3 regions of the Nonomuraea sp. CA-141351 genome follow, and region 1 is predicted to be linked to each of the others. Evidence: riboswitches for the same ligand, from Rfam matches in the RefSeq annotation. Region 1 holds a riboswitch; each other region holds the start of a gene.

Region 1 (7,276 bases):
GGTCGCGGGGCGCGTCATGCTCAACCGTGTGGGCGGCAAGCTCTGCTTCGCAACGATCCGCGACGGCGACGCCGACCTGCAGGTCATGATCTCGCTCGACAAGGTGGGCGAGGAGTCGCTGGCCTCGTGGAAGCGCGACGTCGACCTGGGCGACCACGTGGGCGTCACCGGCGAGGTCATCACCTCCCGGCGCGGCGAGCTGTCGATCCTGGCCGACAGCTGGCAGATCACCGCCAAGTGCCTGCGCCCGCTGCCGGAGAAGCACGTCGGCCTCACCGACCCCGAGGCACGAGTCCGCCAGCGCTACGTCGACCTCATCGTCAACGACGAGTCGAGGAAGATGGCCCGCCTCCGCAGTGCCACGGTGCGCGCGGTGCGCGACTTCTGGCACGAGGAGGACTACCTCGAGGTCGAGACCCCGATGCTGCAGCCCATCCACGGCGGCGCGACGGCCCGGCCCTTCAAGACCCACATCAACGCCTACGACATGGAGCTCTACCTTCGCATCGCGATCGAGCTCTACCTCAAGCGGCTCGTGGTCGGGGGCATCGAGAAGGTCTTCGAGATCAACCGCAACTTCCGCAACGAAGGCGCCGACTCCACGCACAACCCCGAGTTCACGATGCTCGAGGCGTACGGCACCTACCTCGACTACAACGACATGGCCGACCTGACCCAGCGGATGTACCAGAAGGCCGTGGTGGCCGCCCTGGACACCTCCGTGGTCGTCCACGACGGGGTGGAGGTGGACCTGGGGATCGCGAGATGGCCCCGCATCACCCTGTACGGCGCCGTCTCCGAGGCCGTCGGCGAGGAGATCACCACCTCGACCACGTTGGAGGAGCTCCGCAAGCTCGCGGACCGCCGCGAGGTCCACTGGGACCCGAAGTGGGGCTCGGGCAAGCTGGTGCAGGAGCTCTTCGAGGCACTGGTCGAGCACACGATCGTCCAGCCCACGTTCGTCATGGACTACCCGCTGGAGACCTCGCCCCTGACCCGTCAGCACCGGGACAACCCGCTGCTGACGGAGAAGTGGGACCTGATCGGCTTCGGCACCGAGCTGGGCACGGCCTACTCGGAGCTGGTCGACCCGATCGAGCAGCGCCGCCGCCTGACGGAGCAGTCCCTCCTGGCAGCCGGCGGCGACCTGGAGGCCATGCAGCTGGACGAGGACTTCCTGCAGGCCCTCGAGTACGCCATGCCGCCCACGGGTGGTGTGGGCGTGGGGATCGACCGCATGATCATGGCCTTCACCGGCAAGAACATCCGCGAAACCATCCTGTTCCCGCTGGTCAAGCCCACCCACTGACCCGTACGGCGGCCCGCCGCCCGCGTCGCCCGCTGGGGTGCGCGCGAGGGCGGCGGGTCAGGGGATGAGGACGAGGCGGCCGCGGAGGCCGCCGGCGGCCAGGCGGGCGTGGGCCTCGGCCGCCTTGTCCAAGGGGTACGTCTCCGCCACCCGCAACGTCAGCAGGCCACCCTCCACCAGCCGCACCACCTCCGCGAGCTGGGCGGCGTCGGCCCGGAAGAACACCGTGGCGACGTCGATCCCACGCAGCCCCACGGGCGCCACCCCCGCGGAGAGCGCGACGAAGGCCCCGCCGTCCCGCACGGCGTCCAAGGCCGCCAGGCCGAGCACGGCCGCGTCCACGACGGCGTCCACGCCCCCGGGGACGAGGGCACGTACGGAGGAGGCCACATTGTCGCCGCGGGGCACGAACCACTCGGCCCCCAGCCCTCGGACCAGCTCCTCGTCCCCGGCACTCGCGACCGCCGCCACTCGGGCACCGCGCAGGGTGGCCAGCTCGACCAGGTAGCCGCCGACGGCTCCAGCCGCCCCCGTGACCAGCAGCGTACGGCCAGGGCCGGCGCCCGCGCGGTCGAGTGCCTGCCAGGCCGTGAGCGTGTTGAGCGGGATCGTGGCCGCCTCCACGGCCGTGAAGCCGCGTGGGGCCCGCGCCACCGCCGAGGCGTCGACCACCACGTACTCGGCCTGCGCCTTGACCGATAGCTCCAGGCGCGCCACGAGTCCGATGACCTCCTCGCCCACGCGGAACGCGACCCCGTCGCCCACCTGGTCGACGGTCCCGGCGGCGTCGAAACCGAGCCCGTACGAGTCCAGCTTGCGGGCCACGCCGTGGTCCGCGAGCGTCCCGGCCGCCACGGCGAGGTCGAACAGATTCACCCCGGCCGCCGCCACCTTGATCCGCACCTGTCCGGGCCCCGCGGTGGGCACCGGCACCTCCACCAGCTGAGGAGCGCCGGAGCCGCCAATGAGTGCACGCATGTTCGTCATGGCGACGAGCGTAGGAAGAGTTACTCTCTTCTGGTAAGGAGGCACCTTGAAGTGCGTAACCCACCCAGGAGGAGGAGCGAACAGATGGCCACGAAGACGGCGGTGGAGCGGCGTGACGAGGCCAGGCAGGCGTTCGACGCGTACTTCGCCCAATGCCCCTCCAGGAAGCTTCTCGACCGCCTCAGCGACAAATGGGTCACCCTCCTGCTCAGCGCGCTGGCGGAGGGGCCGCGCCGCTACAGCGACCTGGCCAGGCGCGTCGCGGGCGTCAGCCAGAAGATGCTCACCCAGACCCTGCGCGGCCTGGAACGCGACGGCCTGGTCTCGCGCACGCTCACTCCGTCGGTGCCCGTACGGGTGGACTACGCGCTCACCCCGCTGGGCGAGAGCCTGATGCCGCTGGTGGCCGCGATCAAGAGCTGGGCGGAGACGCACATCGAGGACGTCGAGGCGGCCAGGGACCGGTACGACGCCACCAACGCCTGACCGAGTCCCTTACAGAAAGTGGTCGCGAAGCTGCCTTCCGGCACGCCGGTTACCGATACGAGGGCAGTTGTCAGCATCGGGTCAAGGTCGCCGGCGATTGTCCCGCTCCAACGCCGGAAGCGCCCGAAGCCTCACGAGTGCCGGCATGATCGCCATATCGGGGACCGGGCACGCACGCCCGGAAACAGGGCCGCCGGCCACGGGCGGCGGCGCGAGCAGCGCGGCGGCGGCCACTCGATTACCCCTAGGCCAATCGGAGCATGCGGCTCCGAATAATCCAATACGTCGGCTTGACCTGGATCTCTCGAATGGAGTGCCGGCGCCGTACAAAGCGAGCGATTGGTGGCTCGCCGTGCGAGCGGAAGATCGCGAATCGCGCGCTCCGGCGGCAACGACCGGCTTATGGATCACACCGAAACTCCGCGCCGAACAGATCCAAATCGGCAACGCCCGAAGATCCCATTGATGGCACATGGCAGGCCCAATGAGATCACTCATCCGAGACCGGGCGCCCTGACATATCGCGAGTGCCTCATATATAACGGATCATGTCAATAGAGCTCGTCAAGTGCGGCGATTGTCATGCTTGACGACCTTTCCAGGATGCGTTTACCGTCTGCGAGGAGCGGCTTTGGCCCATCTGTGAGGTCCGAGTTCTGCTGTTGGGGGGGAGGGCTCCCGATGGATGTGCTCACTGAAGGCGTTGAGCTAAGCCATGCTGATTTGGCGCTGCTGGCGGAGCTGGCAAGGGGAGTCACGGTCGATCGGGTGGGCAGACGTCTGGATATCAGCGGGCGCACGGTACGCCGGAGATTACGGGGCATCTGCGACCGCATCGGCGTCGCCACGGCGATCGAGGCCGTGGCCTGGGCCGCGCGCCGCCAGCTGATCTAGTGCTGCGGGATGTCTCAGTCGGCGATGCGCACCGCGCCGGCGAAGGGCCGCCTGCCGAGTGCCGAGACCCGTACGACGTCGCCCGTCTGCGGGGCGTGCACCATCATGCCTCCGCCGATGTAGATGCCCACGTGGTGCAGGTCGCTGTAGAAGAACACCAGGTCGCCGGGCCGCAGCTCAGAGCGGGAGATGTGCCTGCCCGCGGTCCACTGGTCGCCGGTGTAGTGCGGCAGCGAGATGCCCACCCGCTGGTACGCCGCCATGACCAGCCCGGAGCAGTCGTAGGAGCTCGGGCCCTCGGCGCCCCAGACGTACGGCTTGAGCTGCTGCGTGAGCGCCCACCGCGCGGCCTCCGCGGCCTTGCCGCTGCCCGCGATGGGCAGGTTGACCCGCACGGCGCGCGTGCCTGGCTGCCCCGCCTCGCCGAGGGCCCGCTTGAACAGGCTGCTCTCGACCTTGGTGACCAGCTTGGTGATCTTGTCGCGCTTGGACTGGAGGTCATCGACGATCTTCTGGACCTCGTCGATGCGCGCCTTGGCGCCTGCCTTGGCACGGGCGGCGGCGTCCATGGCCTTGGCGAGCTGGTTGATCTCCTCGCCCTGCTCCTGCTCCAGTGCGTACGAGGTCGCGGCGCGGCTGAGGAACTCCTCGGGGTCCTCGGAGGTCGCGAACGCCAGAGTCTTGGTGAGGCCGCCCGTGATGTAGGCGTTCTGGGCGAGCAGGGCGGCCTTCGCGCGCTTGGCGGCCAGATCCGTCTCGCTGCTCGTCAGCGTCTTCTGCGCGACCTCAGAGGCCTTCTTGGCTGTCTTGAGCTTCTCCCGCTGGCCGTTGTACTGCTCGGTCAGCGTCTCGATCTGCGTGTGCAGCTCCTGGGCCTGGTCGGCGAGCTCCTTCAACGAGGGCTTGGGGTCCGCGGACGCCGAACCGACGGGGATGGCGAACAGCAGCGCGGCGACTGTGAGACTCACCACACCGAAGTGGCGTGGGCGCCGTGCCCGTTCCGGAGGGCGGGCGTGCTTGCCCGCCGACTTCCCCCCGCCGTTGCGCGTGCGCTTCACCAACCAGCTCCTCTCTTGGACGCCTACCGGGTTAGCTGACGGGTTCGGGCCGGAGCAGCCCTACCGAGAGACTCGGACTCACCCCTGTGGTGGCGCTGGAGGTCGCCACCGATGGATCCCCGGCTTCCCTTTCGGGAATTGAGCGTGTCTCCCGCGCGGCACGCGTGGAAACATTGTCGCTGGACACTAATGCACTCCAGGTTCGTGCTCAACCAGAACTGCCAAGTCTGTAGAGGTTTCACAACCGAAGGGTCACAAGGTGATCTCGTGATCACCTGTGCAGAACAGACCTTATGCCCTCTATGTCCGTGCTTTCGCGCAAACGAGACTGGGGGCAAGCTCCGTGCTCGTCTGGCCACGGGATGTAACAGGATGGGCCGAGCTATGGGAGTTAGGGCCGAGCCGTAATGAGATCTGTACCCTGGAGAGCCATGGAGCAGGTGGCCGAACTGACAACGCCCGAGACCGCGGTGGTGGTCCGGAGAGCCCGCACGCCCGACGTGCGCGCGGTCAGGCGCCTGGTGGACACCTACGCGGGCGCGGGCCCGCGGCTCCTGGAAAAGGCCACTGTGACGCTGTACGAGGACGTACAGGAGTTCTGGGTGGCCGACCGAGGCGGGCAGGTCGTCGGCTGCGGCGCGCTCCACGTGCTCTGGGAGGACCTCGCAGAGATCCGCACGGTGGCCGTGGATCCCGAGTGCCGGGGGATGGGCGTCGGCCACCGGATTGTCTCCGCGTTGATCCAGCACGCCAAAGATCTGGGTCTGCGACGTGTATTCTGTCTCACTTTTGAGGTCGACTTCTTCGCGAGGCACGGGTTCCGCCCGATCCAGGGCACACCGGTCTCACCCGAGGTCTACGCCGAACTGCTGGCCTCGTATGACGAGGGTGTGGCCGAGTTCCTCGACCTGGAACACGTCAAGCCGAACACGCTGGGCAACACCCGCATGCTGCTCCACCTGACATCGGGTGACGCGGACCTTGACCAGATGGAAAGGTGATTGTTGATACCTATGTCGATACGTTGGGCAGCACAGGCATGTGTCCTGACACGTGCCACATGCGCACTCGAAGCGAGGTGACACGGTGAGCACCGGACAGCCGCCGTATCCACAGGACGAATCCGGCGACAATCCCGCCGGCACTCCGGAATACGGTCAACAGAACGCGGGTCGCCGCCCCGGCGAGCCCGACCCCGACGTGACTGTGGTCGGCTACCGGGCGGACGATGCCTACGGTCAGCAGCCCCAGTACGGCCAGCAGGGCTACGGCCAGCAACAGCAGTATGGCCAGCAGCCCCAGTACGGCCAGCAACAGCAGTACGGTCAGCCCCAGTACGGGCAGCAGCCTCAATACGGCCAGCAGCCCCAGTACGGCCAGCAGCCGCAGTCCCAGCCCGGCTACGGGCAGCAGGGCTACGGCCAGCAGGCCCAGTCGCAGCCGGACTACGGGCAGCAGCAGTATGGTCAGCAGCCCCAGTACGGCCAGCAGCAGCCGGGCCAGCAGGGCTACGGCCAGCAGCCCCAGTACGGCCAGCAGCCGCAGTCGGGCCAGCAGGGTTACGGCCAGCAGCCCCAGTCGCAGCCCGGCTACGGGCAGCAGGGCTACGGCCAGCAGCCTCCCTCGGGCCAGCAGTACGGTCAGCAGGCCCAGTCCCAGCCTGACTATGGTCAGCAGCCTCAGTACGGCCAGCAGCCGCAGTCGGACTACGGGCAGCAGGGCTACGGCCAGCAGGCCCAGTCGCAGCCGGACTACGGCCAGCAGCAGTACGGCCAGCAGCCGCAGTCCCAGCCGGACTACGGGCAGCAGCAGTACGGTCAGCAGCCCCAGTACGGCCAGCAGCAGCCGGGCCAGCCGGACTATGGCCAGCAGCAGTACGGTCAGCCCCAGTACGGCCAGCAGCAGGCCCAGCCGGGCTACGGCCAGCAGTACGGCGACCAGCAGCAGTACGGCCAGGCTTACGGGCAGCCGCAGCAGTACGGCCAGCCCGGCTACGGTCAGGCCCACGGACAGCCGGGTCCGGTGGGCGTGCAGCCGCCCGGCGCGCCGGCTCCGCTGGCGGAGTGGTGGCAGCGCCTGGTGGCGAGGATCATCGACGGCGTCATCTTCGGCATCCTCTACACGCTGATCACCATCGTCGTCAGCCTGCTCGCCGTGGGCTACGACTCCGCCACAGGTCTTACCACCGGTATCCTGAGCGGCTTCCTGGTGGGGCTCGTTCAGTATCTCCTCCTGGCCTTGCTGTATGTCGGCTACGACTTCTTCATGACCAAGATGAACGGCCAGACGGTCGGGAAGATGGTCATGGGCATCAAGGTCGTGCCGGTCGGTGCCGGGATGCCGCCCGGCGGCCTGGCCACCGACGCGGCGCTCAAGCGTGCGGCAGGCACCTGGGGCTGGTACTTCCTCGGCGTCATCCCGTTCATCGGCCCGCTGTTCGGCGTCATCGGCACGGGTCTGAACGGCGCCTCGCAGCTGTGGGACAAGCCTCTGCAGCAGACGTTCGCCGACAAGTTCGCGAACACCGTAGTGGTGAAGATCA
Region 2 (7,276 bases), 710 kb from region 1:
GGCCGAAGCCGATCGTTCGCAGCGCCAGCCCAGCGAGGATCATGGGTTTGTATCCGAGTCTGTCGGCGAGGCTGCCGCCCAGCAGGAACATGCCCTGCTGGCTGAGGTTGCGTACGCCGAGGATGAGCCCCGCCATCCAGACTGCCAGCCCGAGGTCGTCGGTGAGGTAGGTGGCGAGGTAGGGCATCAGCATGTAGAAGCCGATGTTGATGGTGAGCTGGTTGACCAGCAACAGCCGGACCGGCCGGTTGAACGAGCGGGCCTGTGCGAGCGTGCTTTTCATCGGGCAGCCTCGGCTGGCGCGGTCACCGTGGTGCAGCGGGTCCAGCTTCGCGCCTCCGCCTCTGCCGGGTGGACGAGCACACCCGGGTCGGGTGGTGGTCCGCCATCGAGGAGCTCGTGGCGGGCGCAGTAGGCGTCGTTGTAGATGGTGTCGAAGTAGCGGTGCGGGCCGTCGGGGAAGACAGCGACGATCTTGGCGTCGGGGGGTTCCGTTCTGGCGAGCCAGGAGGCGACCAGCGCGACGGCGCCCACGCTCCAGCCGCCGGTGGCGTAACGGCCGGCCGCGAGGCGGCGGCAGGCCCACACCGCCTCGGCGGGCGCCACCCAATGGACCTCGCTGAAATGCTCGTAGCGCACGTTGCGCGGGTAGATGCTGCTGCCCAGACCGCGCATCAGGCGGGGACGGGCGGGCTGGCCGAAGATGGTGGAGCCGATCGTGTCCACGCCGACCAGGCGCACGCCGGGGCTGAGCCGCCGGAGCGTCCGGTAGACGCCCGCGCTGTGCCCGCCCGTGCCGACGCTGCACACCAGCACGTCAACCTGGCCGAGCTGCTCGGCCAGCTCCCGCGCGAGCAGGTCGTAGGCGCCGACATTGTCCGGGTTGTGGTACTGGTCCGGGCAGTAGGAGCCGGGATGCTCCTTGAGGAGTGCGCGTACGCGTTCCCGCCTGGCCTCCTGCCACCCGCCGGTGGGCAGCGGCTCGACCACCAGCTCGACCTGGGCGCCGTATGCGCTCAGCAGCCGGTGCATGATCGGCTCCATGCCTGGGTCGCTGACCAGGATGACAGGGTGCCCGTAGGCGATCCCGGCCAGAGCGAGCCCCAGGCCGAGCGTGCCGCTAGTGGACTCGATGATCGGCGCTCCGGGGCGGAGCTCGCTGCGGCAGCGGGCCTGGCCGATCATGTGCAGTGCCGGGCGGTCCTTGATGCCGCCGGGGTTGTGGCCTTCGAGCTTCGCCCAGAAGCCGCGCCCATGCTCGTCCCACAGTTCGGGGATCCACAGCACGGGTGTCCCGCCGACTAGACCGGCAAGGGAAGAGCGGCCGGCCCATATGCGGGCAGGCTGACGCCGATGGATGGTGTTCATGGTGATGGGTCCTCGCCACAGTCACGGATGCCTGGATGTACGGCAGGCGCGGCCGAACCGGCGCACGCCGGGCACGGCTATACCCGTGACACGCAAACGGCTGTGAGCAAGGCGGTCCCCGAACGCGGCGCGCCTCCCGCCGGCGCCGGGACCGGAAGATCGTCCGGTCCATGTGGCATGGCGGTGGTGATCCTCGCGCCAGGGGGCGGAGCCATCACCGGAGCGGACTCGATGGTGGGATCCTCGCACGTTGCTGCGTGGTGGTCGCCATCCCCTCCGTGATCGTGTGAGATCAGCTGATGGTGCGCGCTGGACAGGCTGCCATGGGCGTGTGGCCCGATGTCGCAGAGCAGGAGATGGAACGTGGTGATGATCGTGAACACCACGAGCAACCAGCCGTGTCCGCGGCCGCTCCGGTGCATGTCAACGATCACATGCAGCAGCCTATATCGCTCTCCGCACATGTACGGTTGGCTCTAAGTAATCATTTTTTGCACGTGAGACGGGGTTCGGGATCGTAGACGGTGTGGAAGCGCTGCTTGCGCACGACCTTCCCCTTCTGCTCGAAGATGCGCCACACGTCGATGGCGAAGCCTTCCACGCCGTCCATCGGGATGCACTCGGACCCGGAGTCGGTAAGGGTCGGGATGGGCTTGACGTCATATCGCTCGGAGCTCTGCGACTTGATGTCGTAGCGCTTGGTGCTCCAGAACTGCACGGTGGCCGACGTGGCCGTGTACGAGGTCTTGATCAGCACACCGTAGGGGGAGTCGTTGCGCCAGCGGAAGTCCGGCTGGGGGTAGGACACCGTGGACTCCCGCCCGGCGGGATAGCGGGAGATGTAGTACTGGTGCGGCATGTGCTGAACGTCCTGAAAGCCGCTGAAGAACACCGCGTTGAACATCGTCGTGGCGAACTGCGACACCCCGCCACCGACGTCGTTGACGAACCGGTTGTTGAGAATCATTGGCGCCTCGACGAAGCCACGCGCCTTGTCGCGCCTGCCGACTACGCCGTTGAGCGAGAACGTCTCCCCAGGCTGAACCACGTAACCGTCGACGATGTCGGCGATGCGGTGGATGTTGGTCACGCGAGGCGCGCAACACGGATATTGCGTGGTGAACGAGCTGACCTTCTCTTTCACGCCGAGCTTCTTCGCCTCGCCCGTGGTAACCCGGGGCTGCCGCTCGGTGGCAGGTAGATCGACGCGGCGGCTGCCTGCCGCCACGACCTTGGAGATCGCCGGGCCGAGTGTCCTGATGTCGACGCCATGGCCTGCCCTGGATGGGACGACCTGTGGTCTGCCGTTGACGATCTTGAAGGAAGCGTCTTTCGGCGGGGTGATCAGCAGCGTTTCGGCCACGCCTGCGGAAATCTTGGCAGCGTCGTAGGACGGGCGCAGACTTCCCCGGCCGTCAGAGACGAAGCGGAGGCCGGCGGCCAGTTGCTCCCGGGACACGGTGGCCTGCTTGCCGCCGCTGGCCAGCGTGAGCGGGGCCCCGATCGCCGTGCGTGCCGTGCTCGTGGCGATGCGGCGGACTTCATCGGGGGTGACGTTCGGAGACGTCGCCTGGACGTCCAACTCGACGGAGGTGCGTGCGGCCGCGAAGGCCGCCCGCACGGCTTGTGCCGCACCGTTGCGGTCCAGCGTGCGTCCGGGCTTCGGCAGCAGCGCTCGCGGTTCCAGTCCCTGATAGCGGATGCCGCCCTCGACCGGTTTGGTATCCACGCTCTTGGCCAGACCGGCGAGCCCGGCAGTTAGACGCTGCTCGTCCACTGTGATCTCGGGTGCGATCTGGCGACTGCCGAAGAGGGAACGGGCAACGCCCATCGGAGTGGCGGCGCCCGCCATCGCGGCCTCGACTGTCGCTTGGGTATCGAAGCCCAGCCCCAGCTCCGCAGGCGTAGCCTCCTTCCGCTTACCCGCCGCGATCAGCGTCAATGGCTGGTTCACCCGCTTGCCCAGCTCCGCTTCGAGGCGAGAGCGAGCAGCCTCCGGAGACAGACCGCCGATGTCCACGTCGCCCACCCGTGTGCCTGGCGGAATCTTCCCGGCCAGCGCGATTGCTGACACGGCATAGGCCAGCACCGCCACGAGCACGACGGCGGTCGGAATGAGCATGCGCCGCGAACGCAGCACGCTCACGGCGCCGCGAGATGGAGCGCGACGACGGTTAAACTCGCGGACGCTCATGAGACCGCGGGTCGGAACGCGACGGTGAAGTCGACACCGCCGTTCCGGGACTCGTAAACAGTTCCATCCTCCGTTGCGGCCGGCATCCGGTTGCTGTCGACGGCGGCGAACGCGGTGGCCTGACCGGGCAGCGCGCCGCCCGCCCGCCAAGTGCGCTCCTCATCCCGGCTGGTGCGCACCCGTCCCCCGGCGTCGGGGCCCACCAGCACACCCCTTGCACGAAGCCGTGGATAGCGCATAGCGCAGATACTACTAGTTCATGTAGTAGGCCAGGTGGCGAGCCCAGTGTCGAGCTCAGTGGCGCTTGACACGCGAGCCGTCGCCGCCGCGCGCCCCTGCGGGTATGACGGCAACCAACTGCGACGCCATCCCTACCGCACCGTTCCTAGCGAACAGAGATGTTTGGGTAGTCGTAGTAGTTGGCGGTTACGCCACGGCGGTCGCTCATCGCCTTTCACGTTCCCGTGCGGACGTGCCAGATGCGCTGCTTGTAGATCACGTACTGATGCCCAGCCGCTTGGCGTTCTCGATCTTCCCGGCGGAGATCTGATGCCCCAGCTTCGCCTGCTCTGGCGCGGGCATCGCTGCCTGTGGTGGTTGCGCGTTGAGATGTGAGTCATCCCGCGTGTCCCCCGCAGGTGGCTCGCCGGTGAGTGTGGGCGGCGCCGGAGGGGCGTGATGGTCCCCGGCGCTGCGTTGGTCAGCGTAATCTGCATCGCCGTTGTGCTCACCTCGGTGAGGAGCCGGCGCCAGCCGTCGGGCAGACATGCGCGCCACGCCGGACGCCACCGGGCCGCGACTGTCTGAGGGTCCTCCACCACCGTCCGACGGCCAGTCTCTCTGCCCCCTGATCGGGCGGAGAATGTCCAGGAAGAAGGTAAAGAATTCCCAACTGAAAACCTTGCCTGGTAAGGGATGCTCGTAAGTTTTACCCGGAATCGCATGGTTCTGTCTTGCACTGCTCTATGGGGAATACTTACCTTAGGGGGGTACTTGGGGCGCACGACTAGGACCCTTTACAGGTGTGCGTCCTTCATTGCCGAGACCGTGCTCTACCTGCGCCAGCAGCATGCCAGCGGGTAGGCGCGGCCGCCGAATCCGCGAAGAGCGGAACCGGGGACCCAATTCTTTGGGGTGAATCGGAACACTCGCAGAGCCGTTCCGTAGGGCACTTCCAGGCCCGAACCCGTCAGCTAACCCGGTAGGCGGCATGGAAGCAAGGAGCAACCCCCAGCATGACCAAGACCGTACTTTCGCGCACCCTGAAGCCGATGAACATCGCGGTCGCAGCCGCCGTCACCGCGGGCGCGTTCATCACTGGCACCCCCGCCTTTGCCGCCGAGCACCAGAACGACCGTGCGCACGCCGCAGAGGTCGCCCAGCGGAAGCCCGGCCAGGTCGCGGCGGACGCGGTAATCAAGATCGCGGAGTCCCAGGTGGGCGTTACCGAGAACGCCGCAGGAGGCGGGACGCCGTTCCACCAGTGGTACATGTCCTCGCCTCGTGCGCAGGAGACCGTGGCCCGTGACGGCGGGAGCATCCAGGCCTACGCGAACGCTCCATGGTGTGCGATGTTCGTCTCCTGGGTCGGCGATAAGGCCGGCGCTCGGCCTACCGTCGGGTGGGACGCCTACACCATCACCTGGGCCAAGTGGTTCCAGAACAACGGCCGGTGGGGCACCGTCGCCAAGCCAGGCGCCGTCGTCTACTTCTCCTGGGACGACAAGACCGTCGACAGCATTGACCACATGGGCCTGGTCAAGAAGGACAACGGGGACGGCACGATCACCACGATCGAGGGCAACACCGGCAACGGCAAGGTGGAGGAGCGGATCCGCCCCACGTCGCAGGTCGTGGGGTACGGCTACCCGCAGTACAAGGCCTGACAGGCGAAATTCCGGGGCGGGACCTACGAAGGTCCCGCCCCGACCTGTCCCTTCAATGAGCACCATGAGCGCTCCTACTGGGTCAACTGTCGGCCCGCCGCAGGCAGGGTGCGCAGGACGATAGCGAGAGTGATCGGCTTCAGGCATGGGGTGGGGACGAGTGGCGTGCCCCCTCGAGCGCGACAGCGGTCCCTGTGCGGTGAAGGTGTCCCGACAGTGGCTGGAGCAGAACCAGTAGGTGCTGCCGCCTTGTTTGGAGTGAGGCGGTGGCGGTGGCGCGATCGACCTGCATGCCGCAGACCGGATCGATGGTCTCCTCCGGCTCGGCGCCTGGCTCGACGGTGACGGGCAGTTCGGCCGGGGGTTCCGCGGCGGGCTGGAGAGGTGGCGGGGTGAAGCGGCGCAGCCGGTTGGCGTTAGCGACGACTGACAGCGAGGACAGGGCCATCGCGGCGGCGGCGATGATGGGGGAGAGCCGGATGCCGAGGAATGGGTACAGGATGCCGGCGGCCATGGGAATGCCGACCACGTTGTAGACGAAGGCCAGGAACAGGTTCTGGCGGATGTTACGCAGGGTGGCGCGGGAGAGCCACACCGCGGTGAGGATGCCGATGAGCGCGCCGGAGATCAGCGTGATGTCGGAGGCCTCGATCGCCACGTCCGTGCCGGTGCCGATGGCGAAGCCGACGTCAGCCTGGGCCAGGGCGGGAGCATCGTTGATGCCGTCGCCGACCATGCCGACCCGACGGCCCTCGCTTTGGAGCCGGGCGATCTCGGCGGCTTTGTGCTGGGGCAGCACCTCTGCCAGCACGCGGGTGATGCCGACCTGGCGGGCGATCGCCTCGGCGGTGCGCCGGTTGTCGCCAGTGATCATCACGACCTGCAGGCCGAGTTGCTGGAGCGCGGCGACGGCGACGCGCGAGTCGTCCTTGACGGTGTCGGCCACGCCGAGCACCCCGGCGGGCTCTCCGTCTACGGCCACCATGATGGGGGTACGGCCCGCCGCGGCCAGCCGATCGGCGGCCGGTTCGAGGTTCACGGCGGGCACGCCCGCGTCGGCCAGCAGGCGTCGGCCGCCGATCAGCAGATGACGTGCCTCGACGGTGGCGGAGAGGCCCTCGCCGGTGACCGAGTCGAAGTCCGATGGGTCGGTCAAGGGCAGGCCGCGTTCGATTGCGCCGGCGACAACGGCTTGTCCGAGCGGGTGCTCGGAGGAGCGTTCGGCGGAAGCGGCCAGGCGCAGGAGATCATCGACGGTCCAGGAGGCGAGCGGCTCGACGTCGGTGAGCGCCGGGCGGCCGCGGGTGATGGTGCCCGTCTTGTCCAGGACGATCGTGTCCAGCTTGTGCGCGGTCTCCAGGGCCGCCGCATCGCGGATCAGGACGCCGGCCTGAGCGGCCTTGCCGGTGCCCACCATGATGGACAGGGGGGTGGCCAGGCCGAGAGCGCACGGGCAGGCGATGATGAGCACCGAGACCGCCGCCACGAGGGCGAGCGTGAACGCGGGGGAGGGGCCCGCGACGTACCACGCCGCGAATGTGACCACGGCGATGGCCATGACCGCCGGGACGAAGTAGCCCGACACCAGGTCAGCCAGACGCTGGATGGGGGCCCTGGACGCCTGCGCCGCCCGAACGAGGCGGATGATCTGGGCCAGGACGGTCTGTGCGCAGACCTTCTCGGCGCGGAAGGTGAACGCGCCGGTCTGGTTGACGGTCGCCCCGACCACCTGGTCGCCGGGCTGTTTCTCCACAGGGATCGACTCGCCGGTGACCATGGACTCGTCCAGCGTGGAACGGCCGTCGACGACCACGCCGTCCACCGGCAC
Region 3 (7,276 bases), 4.8 Mb from region 1:
CGAGCAGGACCAGGGCGAGCGTCAGCGCGGCTGCGGGGCCGATGTTCAGGTGCAGCGTGGCGCCGGCGAGCGCGCCGAGGAACATCGCCGCGACGGAGGCGAACCGGCGGAAGGCCGCCCGCCCGGGGGTGTCGGCGGCCAGGCCCGTCAGGGTGGTGGTGAGGACGTTGGTGACCAGGTCGGGTACGCCCAGCGCGCGTACGGACGCGTTCTGCAGGCCCATGCCGCACGCGAGCAGCGCGATGAGCGCCGCCCTGGCCCCGGCGGTGTGGTGTCCGGCCGTGAGGGCCACTACGAGGCCGGCCGCGACGAGGACCGCGTGCACGGTGGTGGCGATGGTGAACGCCCGCCGCGCGTTCCCCACCTGCCTGGTCAGCAGGCCGGCGCTCCACGCTCCGGTCCCGAAGCAGGCGAGGGACAGGGGAGGGGCCCATTTCGACAGGTCTCCTCCGCCAACCAGGGCGAAGCCCAGGAAGACGATGTTGCCGGTCATGTTGGCCACGAAGACGCGGCCCAGGCCGAGGTAGCTGACGGCGTCCACGATTCCGGTGACCATGGCCAGGAGGATCAGCAGGGCGGGCAGGAGGCCGTGTGGGTTTCCGCCGCGGGGGAACAACCCGTCGGCGACCCACTGGAGCCCGCCCTTCATGGCTGCTTCGAGACGACGGCTCCTGGGCGTGGGCTGGGTCTCATGGCGGCTCCTTGGCGAGGTTCGCGCGTGGCTCTTCCCGCGAGCCTGCTTCCCTCGGGTCTTCCCAGGTGGCGGGCCGCTCATCCGGCCTGCGCCTGACCCGCCTCGCCGGTGGAATGCGAAGAGCGCGCGCCCCTTTCGGGACGCGCGCTCGTCTAGCGCAACAGGGTCAGCCGGCGTACTGCGGGTAGCCGTAGCCGACGACCTGGGACTTCGGACGCACGCGCTCTTCGACCTTGCCGTTGCCGGTGTTGCCTTCGACGGTCGAGATGGTGCCGTCGCCGTTGTCCTTCTCGACGAACCCGACGTGCTGGATGTCGTCGAGGCTCTTGCTGCCGCTCCAGGAGAAGAACACGACCGCGCCGGGCTTGGCGACAGTGCCGAAGCGGTGGTTGGCCGCGAACCACTTGGCGTGGGCGACGGTGTAGGCGTCCCAGCCGACCTGCGGGCGGGCGCCGGTCTGCTCGCCGACCCAGGAGACGAACATCGAGCACCAGGCGGCGTTCACGTAGTCGGCCCGGCTGCCGCCGTCACGGGCGATGGTCTCCGCGGCGCGCTGTGAGTTGGCGTACCACTTCTGGTACGGGGTGCCGCCGCCGTAGGCGTTCTCGGAGGTGCCGACCTGGGACTTGGCGAGCGCCAGGACCTGGGAGGCGGTGACGTTGATCTTGGTTTCCCGGGACTTGGCACGGTCGTTGTCGTGAGTGGCTGCGGTGGCCGGCTGCTTGTCCGCGGCGGAGGCCGCGGTCATGTGGGCGCCGAGCCCGGAGGCCAGGACGGTCGCGCCGAGCGCGGCTCGGACGATGTTGGTCTTCGTGGCAGCGGTAATGCGGAACTTGGCCATCGAGGGGGTTACTCCTTGCTTCCATGCCGCTTACCGGGTTAGCTGACGGATTCGGGCGTGGAAGCTGCCCTACGGCACCGAAGTGCCGATTCACCCCATGGGACTTGGGTCCCCGGTTCCGCCCGGAGGCGGATTCAGCGGTCACAGGACGGTCCTGTGATGTGTGTCGCGATGGTCGGACATCGCCGGACAAACCGGACGAATGTCTCAAGAATGCCTCAAATGTAATGCATAAGGCAAGAGGCTACAAATCTGTAACGACCCAGCTAGGCGAGCTGCCTGCGAGCCGCGGCCAGGAGCCCCATCATGGCAAGGGACTCATCAAGCGGCATGACCGAGCTTTCGGTCCTGCCTTCGGCCGTCGCGGCGCGGACTTCGCGGAGCTCTCCGGCGTATCCGTTGTCCGCCGGATCGAGCACATGCTCCTCCGGCTCCATGGAGCGCCCGGAAAGTAAAATCCGCTGCGGGGCCCAGAACGGCGCCTGGACGTCCGCCCGCATCTGAGTACCTACAACACAGGCATGGTTCGGGTAATTCCCGAGCAACGAGGTCTCTACGAGAGCCCGCCTGCCGTCGGGGTAGAGCAAGACCCCGGCCGCCTCCGCGTCCACGCCGTTGGGGGCCAGGGAGCCGGTGATCCGCAGGTCAGAGGGCATGCCGAGGAGCAGCTGAGCCAGGCCGAACGGGTAGATCCCGAGGTCGAGCAGGGCCCCGCCGCCCAGCTCCGGCGCCCACAGCCGGTGCGCCGGATCGTAGGGCTTGGCGAAGCCGAATGAGGCCTGCACGGAGCGGATGTCGCCGAAGCGCTCGTCGGCCGCGATCTTCTGGATGAGGGGGTTGAAGCGCATCCACATGGCTTCCATGAGGAACACGCCTGCCTCGCGCGCCAGCCGTACCATCTTCTCCGCGTCGTCCACGGTGGCGGCCAGCGGCTTCTCGCACAGCACGGCCTTGCCCGCGGCGATGGCGGCCTCCGCCACCTGCAGATGCTGGGCGTGCGGCGTCGCGACATAGACGGCGTCCACGGCCGGATCGGCGCACATCTGCTCATAGGAGCCGTACGCCGACTCCGCGCCCAAAGTGGAGGCCAGGGCCTGCGCCCGTCCTAAGTTCCTGGACCCGACGGCGGCCACCCGCATCCCCGGCTCGGCCACGATGGCCGCTCCCACAGTCCGCGCGATACCGCCTGTCGCCGCAATGCCCCACGCAAAATCCCGCACACGGGAGATCGTAGACGAATCACATCATGTCGAACGTGTCGGGATCGGGACCGAAACGCCGGCCCCTGTTCAGCGCGCCGATGGCGGCCATGTCCTCGGGGTCGAGGATGAAGTCGAACACGTCGATGTTCTCGGCGATCCGCGACGGGGTCACGGATTTGGGGATGACGACGTTGCCGAGCTGCAGGTGCCAGCGGAGCACGATCTGCGCGGGCGTCTTGCCGTACTTGCCGGACAGCACGGCCAGCGCGGGGTCGTCGAGCAGCCCCTGGCCCTGGCCGAGCGGGCTCCAGGCCTCGGTGAGGATGCCGTTGGCCTCGTGGAAGGCGCGCATTTCGCGCTGCTGCAGGTACGGGTGGAGCTCGATCTGGTTGATCGACGGCACGATGTCGGTCTCGTTCATCAGCCGGGTCAGGGTGTCGATCGTGAAGTTGGAGGTGCCGATGGCCTTCGCCCGCCCATCACGGTAGATCTTTTCCATCGCCTTCCACGCCTGCACGTACTTGTCCTGCTGCGGCACCGGCCAGTGGATGAGGAAAAGGTCGATGTAGTCGAGGCCGAGCCGGGCCAGGCACTCCTCGAAGGCCGCCTCGGCGCGTCCGTGGTCGGCGTTCCACAGCTTGGTGGTGACGAACACCTTCCGGCGCGGCAGCTCCGATTCCCGCACGGCCTGGCCCACGCCCTCCTCGTTGCCGTACGCGGCGGCGGTGTCGACGTGCCGGTAGCCGGCCTTCAGCGCGGTCGTGACGGCCTGCGCGGCCTCGTCGGCGGCGACCTGCCAGACGCCGTAGCCGAGCTGCGGGATGTGCACGCCGTCGGCGTTGAGCAAGAGAGAGTTCATAGCCTCCATTGTTCACGTCGCGTTTCTGAGGGCTTAAGGCGGCGGGGCTAGCTTGAAGCGGTCGTGAACGGGCCATCACCCGGCTGGGAGGAGCAGGAGTGGTCGAACAGGCGTCGGCCTGGGTGGAGTCTCCGCTCCAGATGCTGTGCGCCGTCGAGGCCCACCACGCAGGCTTGCTCGGTCCCAAGACGGTCGTCGTGCCGCGCTCGGGTCTTCGGCCGCTGAAGGCCACGCGCCGGGAGCTGAGGTCTCTCGGGCTACCCGACGGACTGGAGCTCGCCGACCCGCGCGAACGCATGCCCAGACGCGTGCAGGCCGTCGGCGACGCCTTCTCCGGCAGGGTGCAGCTGCGCTGGCTCACCTCGCGTCCGGGCCGCATCGTGATCGTGGACGACGGTCTGGCCACTCTCCGGCTGCTCGAGCTGCTGGCCGCGGGGCCGTACCGGCCGCTGCTGCGGGCCAGGGCCCAGCCGACCAAGCTGCGCGCCGCGCTGGGCCTGGCGGCCGCGCTGCGGCTGCGCCTGAGCGACGTGTCGGTCTTCACCGCCCTGCCCGTCGACAAGTCCCTGGAAGACGCGGTACGTCGGGCCGGGATCGATCTGGTACGCCACCAGTTCGCCTGGCTGCGGGCCCAGCCGCCCAGCGCCGAAGGGCCGGCGGAGCGCACGGTCGTCCTCGGCACCTCGCTCGTCAGGAACGGCCTGGTGCACCGCGACCACTACCTGCGCTGGCTGACCGACCTGGCCGCGCGCGAGCCGCTGGCGTACTACCCGCACCGCCGCGAGGACCCCGTCGACGTCGCGCTGATCCGGGAACGCCCGGGGATCACGGTCCACGACGCCGGTGCGCCCGCCGAACTGACGCTGCGCGGCCTGGACGCGAGCCAGCGCGTGCTCAGCCTCCCCTCGACCGCGATCACCTCGCTGCGGGTGCTGCTCAGCCCGCGCGGTGTCGCCGTCGAGCCCGTGGAGGTCCCCGAGGACTGGTGGACCAGCAGGGCGGCCCCCGCCCTTCGTTCGCATCTGACGGGAGTGTCCGGTTGAAAGTGTTGGCGGTCGCCGACTCCGACTCGTACCTGAAGTGGGCGGCCTGCCTGCTAGGCGACCTGCCCGGGGGAGGTGCGGCGGAGCTGGTGGTGGTGCGTACACCTATCACGCCTTCGCCTGAGCAGATCGCCGCCGCCGTGGGCGGCGGCGTGGAGCCGCCGCCGGTGCTGTCGGCCCGGTCCGTGCGGCGGCTGGCCGAGCGTACGCAGCCGGACGTGGTGCTGGTGGCCTGCACGGGGCCGGTCGTGGACGTGCTGGTGGCCGAGGTGTTCGCGGGGCTGCGGCCGCGGCCGGTGTTCGTCAGCGGACTGCCGGGCATCTCGGTGCCCGCGACGGAGAAGGCGTGGTTGTTCCGCAGCGGGTGCGACCTGTTCGTGGTGCACAGCGAGCGGGAGGTGGCCGAGTTCTCCGAGATCGCCGCCAGGCTCGGCGGGGGAGGGGCGGTGGGCCTGGCGAGGCTGCCGTTCCTGCGCTCTGAGACGGTCGCCGGAGGCGGGAACCGGATCGTGTTCGCCACCCAGGCCAAGGTGCCGCGCGGGCGGGAGGAGCGGGAGCGCATCCTGCTGGGGCTGGCCGAGCTGGCCCGGCTCCGCCCCGACCTGGACGTGGTCGTCAAGCTGCGCGCGCTGGAGGACGAGCGGCAGACCCACAACGAGCGTTACCACTACCAGCGGCTGTGGCGGGAGATGGGGGAGCCGGGGCGGCTCTCCTTCCAAGCGGGCTCGATGCACGATCAGCTCGAGCGGGCGGCCGGGTTCGTCACGGTGAGCTCGACGGCGGCGCTGGAGGCGATCGCGCTGGGCGTGCCGTCGCTGGTGCTGAGCGACTTCGGCGTGAGCGCCGAGATGATCAACCTGGTGTTCGAGGGCAGCGGGCTGCTGGGCACGCTCGACGACCTGGCCAAGGGCGACTTCCGGCTTGCCTCGGCCGAGTGGTGCGCGGCCAACTACTTCCACCCTGCGGAGCGCAACGACTGGGCTCGGCTGCTGACGGGGCTGGTGACGGGCGGGCCGCGGGTCCCCGCGGCCTCGCTGCTGGACGGGCCCGAGCACGCGGCGGCCCGGCGCCGGGCCCGGCTCCGGGTGGAGGTGCACCCCTCGATGCTGCGGGCCGGCTACCGGGCCAAGCGCCGGATGCGGCGATACCTCAAGGCCCTCGGCTGACCACCCAACCCCGGCCCCGCGGTCGGGGTGGCCTCGGCGATTGACCGCCCCGGCCCCAGCACCGGGGCCGGCGCGGCCCCGGCCGTCCTTCCCCCTCCCGCTCCGAAGGACCGCAGCCCCGGACGGTGGGAGAGCAGCCAGCCTGTTGTCGCGGGTTGAGTTCCCTTTTGAGGGAGGGTGGAGTGACGGGAGCTCTCCCTCAAAAGGACCGCAAACCCCGGACGGTGGGAGGCAGCCGGCCCGTCGTCCCGGGTCGAGGTCCCTGTAGGGACGGCGGCCGTGCCGGCGCGAGTGGCCATCCCACCGGCCGGGGTCGCGAGTCAGATCGCGGAGCGGATCTTCCTGCGGAGCCGGGTGAGCGCGGTCGGCTTGGCCACGAAGCCAAGGGTCTCCAGGCGCTTGCGCTTGAAGTAACGCGCGTCGAAGTCGACGCTCGCGGGCCGCAGCTCCGGGTACGTCTCGGCCTGCATGCAGTAGCCCACGGCCCGCACCAGCCCGCGCAGATCCACCACCGGCGGGGGCGTGATGGCCCCGTCGGCCGACAGACGGGGCAGCAGCGCGTCCACGATGGTGACCGGGATCCGGTTGCTGTTCTCGTAGGGAGCCAGCCGGTCCAGCACCAGGTCCGTGCCGTACGAGGCGACGGGCAGCCCGAAGTAGCGCTGCGCCGTCAGCAGCCCCGTGGAGAAGCACCCCACGACGAGTTCCGGGCGCAGCGCGGCGAAGCACACCTCGGCGGGCACGCTCTCGGGGGCCACCGACAGCCGCACGCCCAGGGGCTCGGCCGCGGCCCGCAGGAGCTGGGCGTGCCGCCGCCCGGCGGCCGGGTGCGGCTTGAAGACGACGTCGGTGTGACCGCGGGCGGCCAGGGCACGCAGCATCGTCTCGTGCAGGGCCGCCTCCTCCTCCGGCGTGACGATCTCCAGTGCCGACAGGTACTGGCCGAGGATCATCGCCCGCCCGTGCATCATGTCGGGCGCGGTGGCGGTGACCTCGTCCACGATCGACAGGAACCGCTCGTCCGGCAGGATCGACGGCGTGACGCCGTACTCGCTGAGCAGCAGCGGCACCAGCCCCGGCACCAGGTCCAGGTGGAGCAGCCGCTCGATGCGGCGGAAGATCTCGGCGGGCATCGGGTCGCGGGTCGGGCCGTAGCTCATCAGCCCGTCGGAGTAGACGGTGATCGGGCAGTCGCGCACCAGCCCTGCGATCGTCCGGGCCGGAGGCACGGCGATCGACTCCAGCACCAGCTGCTCCACCCCGTCCAGCGCCCAGTGGGAGCGGATGAGGCGCTCCATCATGGGCACCTCGATGACGCGGGCCTTCCAGTCGGAGGGGTGGAGCGGCGCGATGAGCTCGTTCCACGAGTGCACCTCGTCGAAGCGCGAGCGCAGCACGGCGAAGCCGGGCGTCTTGTCGAGCGGCGTGGAAACCTCGGGGATGGCCGCATTGTTGGACACGACGAGGACGC

What was found. A riboswitch is a leader RNA that binds a small molecule or an ion and turns the genes downstream of it on or off. The one in region 1 is predicted to bind cyclic di-AMP.
Region 2: linked by a shared signal. The riboswitch ahead of ACQPWU_RS02200 (CHAP domain-containing protein) and the one ahead of ACQPWU_RS58685 (NlpC/P60 family protein) in region 1 are both predicted to bind cyclic di-AMP.
Region 3: linked by a shared signal. The riboswitch ahead of ACQPWU_RS21390 (CHAP domain-containing protein) and the one ahead of ACQPWU_RS58685 (NlpC/P60 family protein) in region 1 are both predicted to bind cyclic di-AMP.

Annotation. Positions count from the first base shown of each region.
Region 1 covers NZ_CP191982.1:12,480,127-12,487,402, reverse strand. The annotation lists gene lysX (bifunctional lysylphosphatidylglycerol synthetase/lysine--tRNA ligase LysX) at 1-1,309, shown strand, start outside; gene ACQPWU_RS58700 (NADP-dependent oxidoreductase) at 1,367-2,296, opposite strand; gene ACQPWU_RS58695 (winged helix-turn-helix transcriptional regulator) at 2,381-2,782, shown strand; gene ACQPWU_RS58690 (LuxR C-terminal-related transcriptional regulator) at 3,464-3,676, shown strand; gene ACQPWU_RS58685 (NlpC/P60 family protein) at 3,691-4,734, opposite strand; cyclic di-AMP (ydaO/yuaA leader) riboswitch at 4,740-4,889, opposite strand; gene ACQPWU_RS58680 (amino-acid N-acetyltransferase) at 5,166-5,735, shown strand; gene ACQPWU_RS58675 (hypothetical protein) at 5,746-6,741, opposite strand; gene ACQPWU_RS58670 (RDD family protein) at 6,757-7,276, shown strand, end outside.
Region 2 covers NZ_CP191982.1:431,654-438,929, forward strand. The annotation lists gene ACQPWU_RS02180 (MFS transporter) at 1-283, opposite strand, end outside; gene ACQPWU_RS02185 (PLP-dependent cysteine synthase family protein) at 280-1,368, opposite strand; gene ACQPWU_RS02190 (VanW family protein) at 1,853-3,514, opposite strand; gene ACQPWU_RS02195 (hypothetical protein) at 3,559-3,801, opposite strand; cyclic di-AMP (ydaO/yuaA leader) riboswitch at 4,643-4,785, shown strand; gene ACQPWU_RS02200 (CHAP domain-containing protein) at 4,798-5,448, shown strand; gene ACQPWU_RS02205 (copper-translocating P-type ATPase) at 5,588-7,276, opposite strand, start outside.
Region 3 covers NZ_CP191982.1:4,519,834-4,527,109, forward strand. The annotation lists gene ACQPWU_RS21385 (YoaK family protein) at 1-649, opposite strand, end outside; gene ACQPWU_RS21390 (CHAP domain-containing protein) at 861-1,535, opposite strand; cyclic di-AMP (ydaO/yuaA leader) riboswitch at 1,548-1,685, opposite strand; gene ACQPWU_RS21395 (Gfo/Idh/MocA family protein) at 1,802-2,755, opposite strand; gene ACQPWU_RS21400 (aldo/keto reductase) at 2,775-3,596, opposite strand; gene ACQPWU_RS21405 (hypothetical protein) at 3,695-4,639, shown strand; gene ACQPWU_RS21410 (DUF6716 putative glycosyltransferase) at 4,642-5,805, shown strand; gene ACQPWU_RS21415 (polysialyltransferase family glycosyltransferase) at 6,126-7,276, opposite strand, start outside.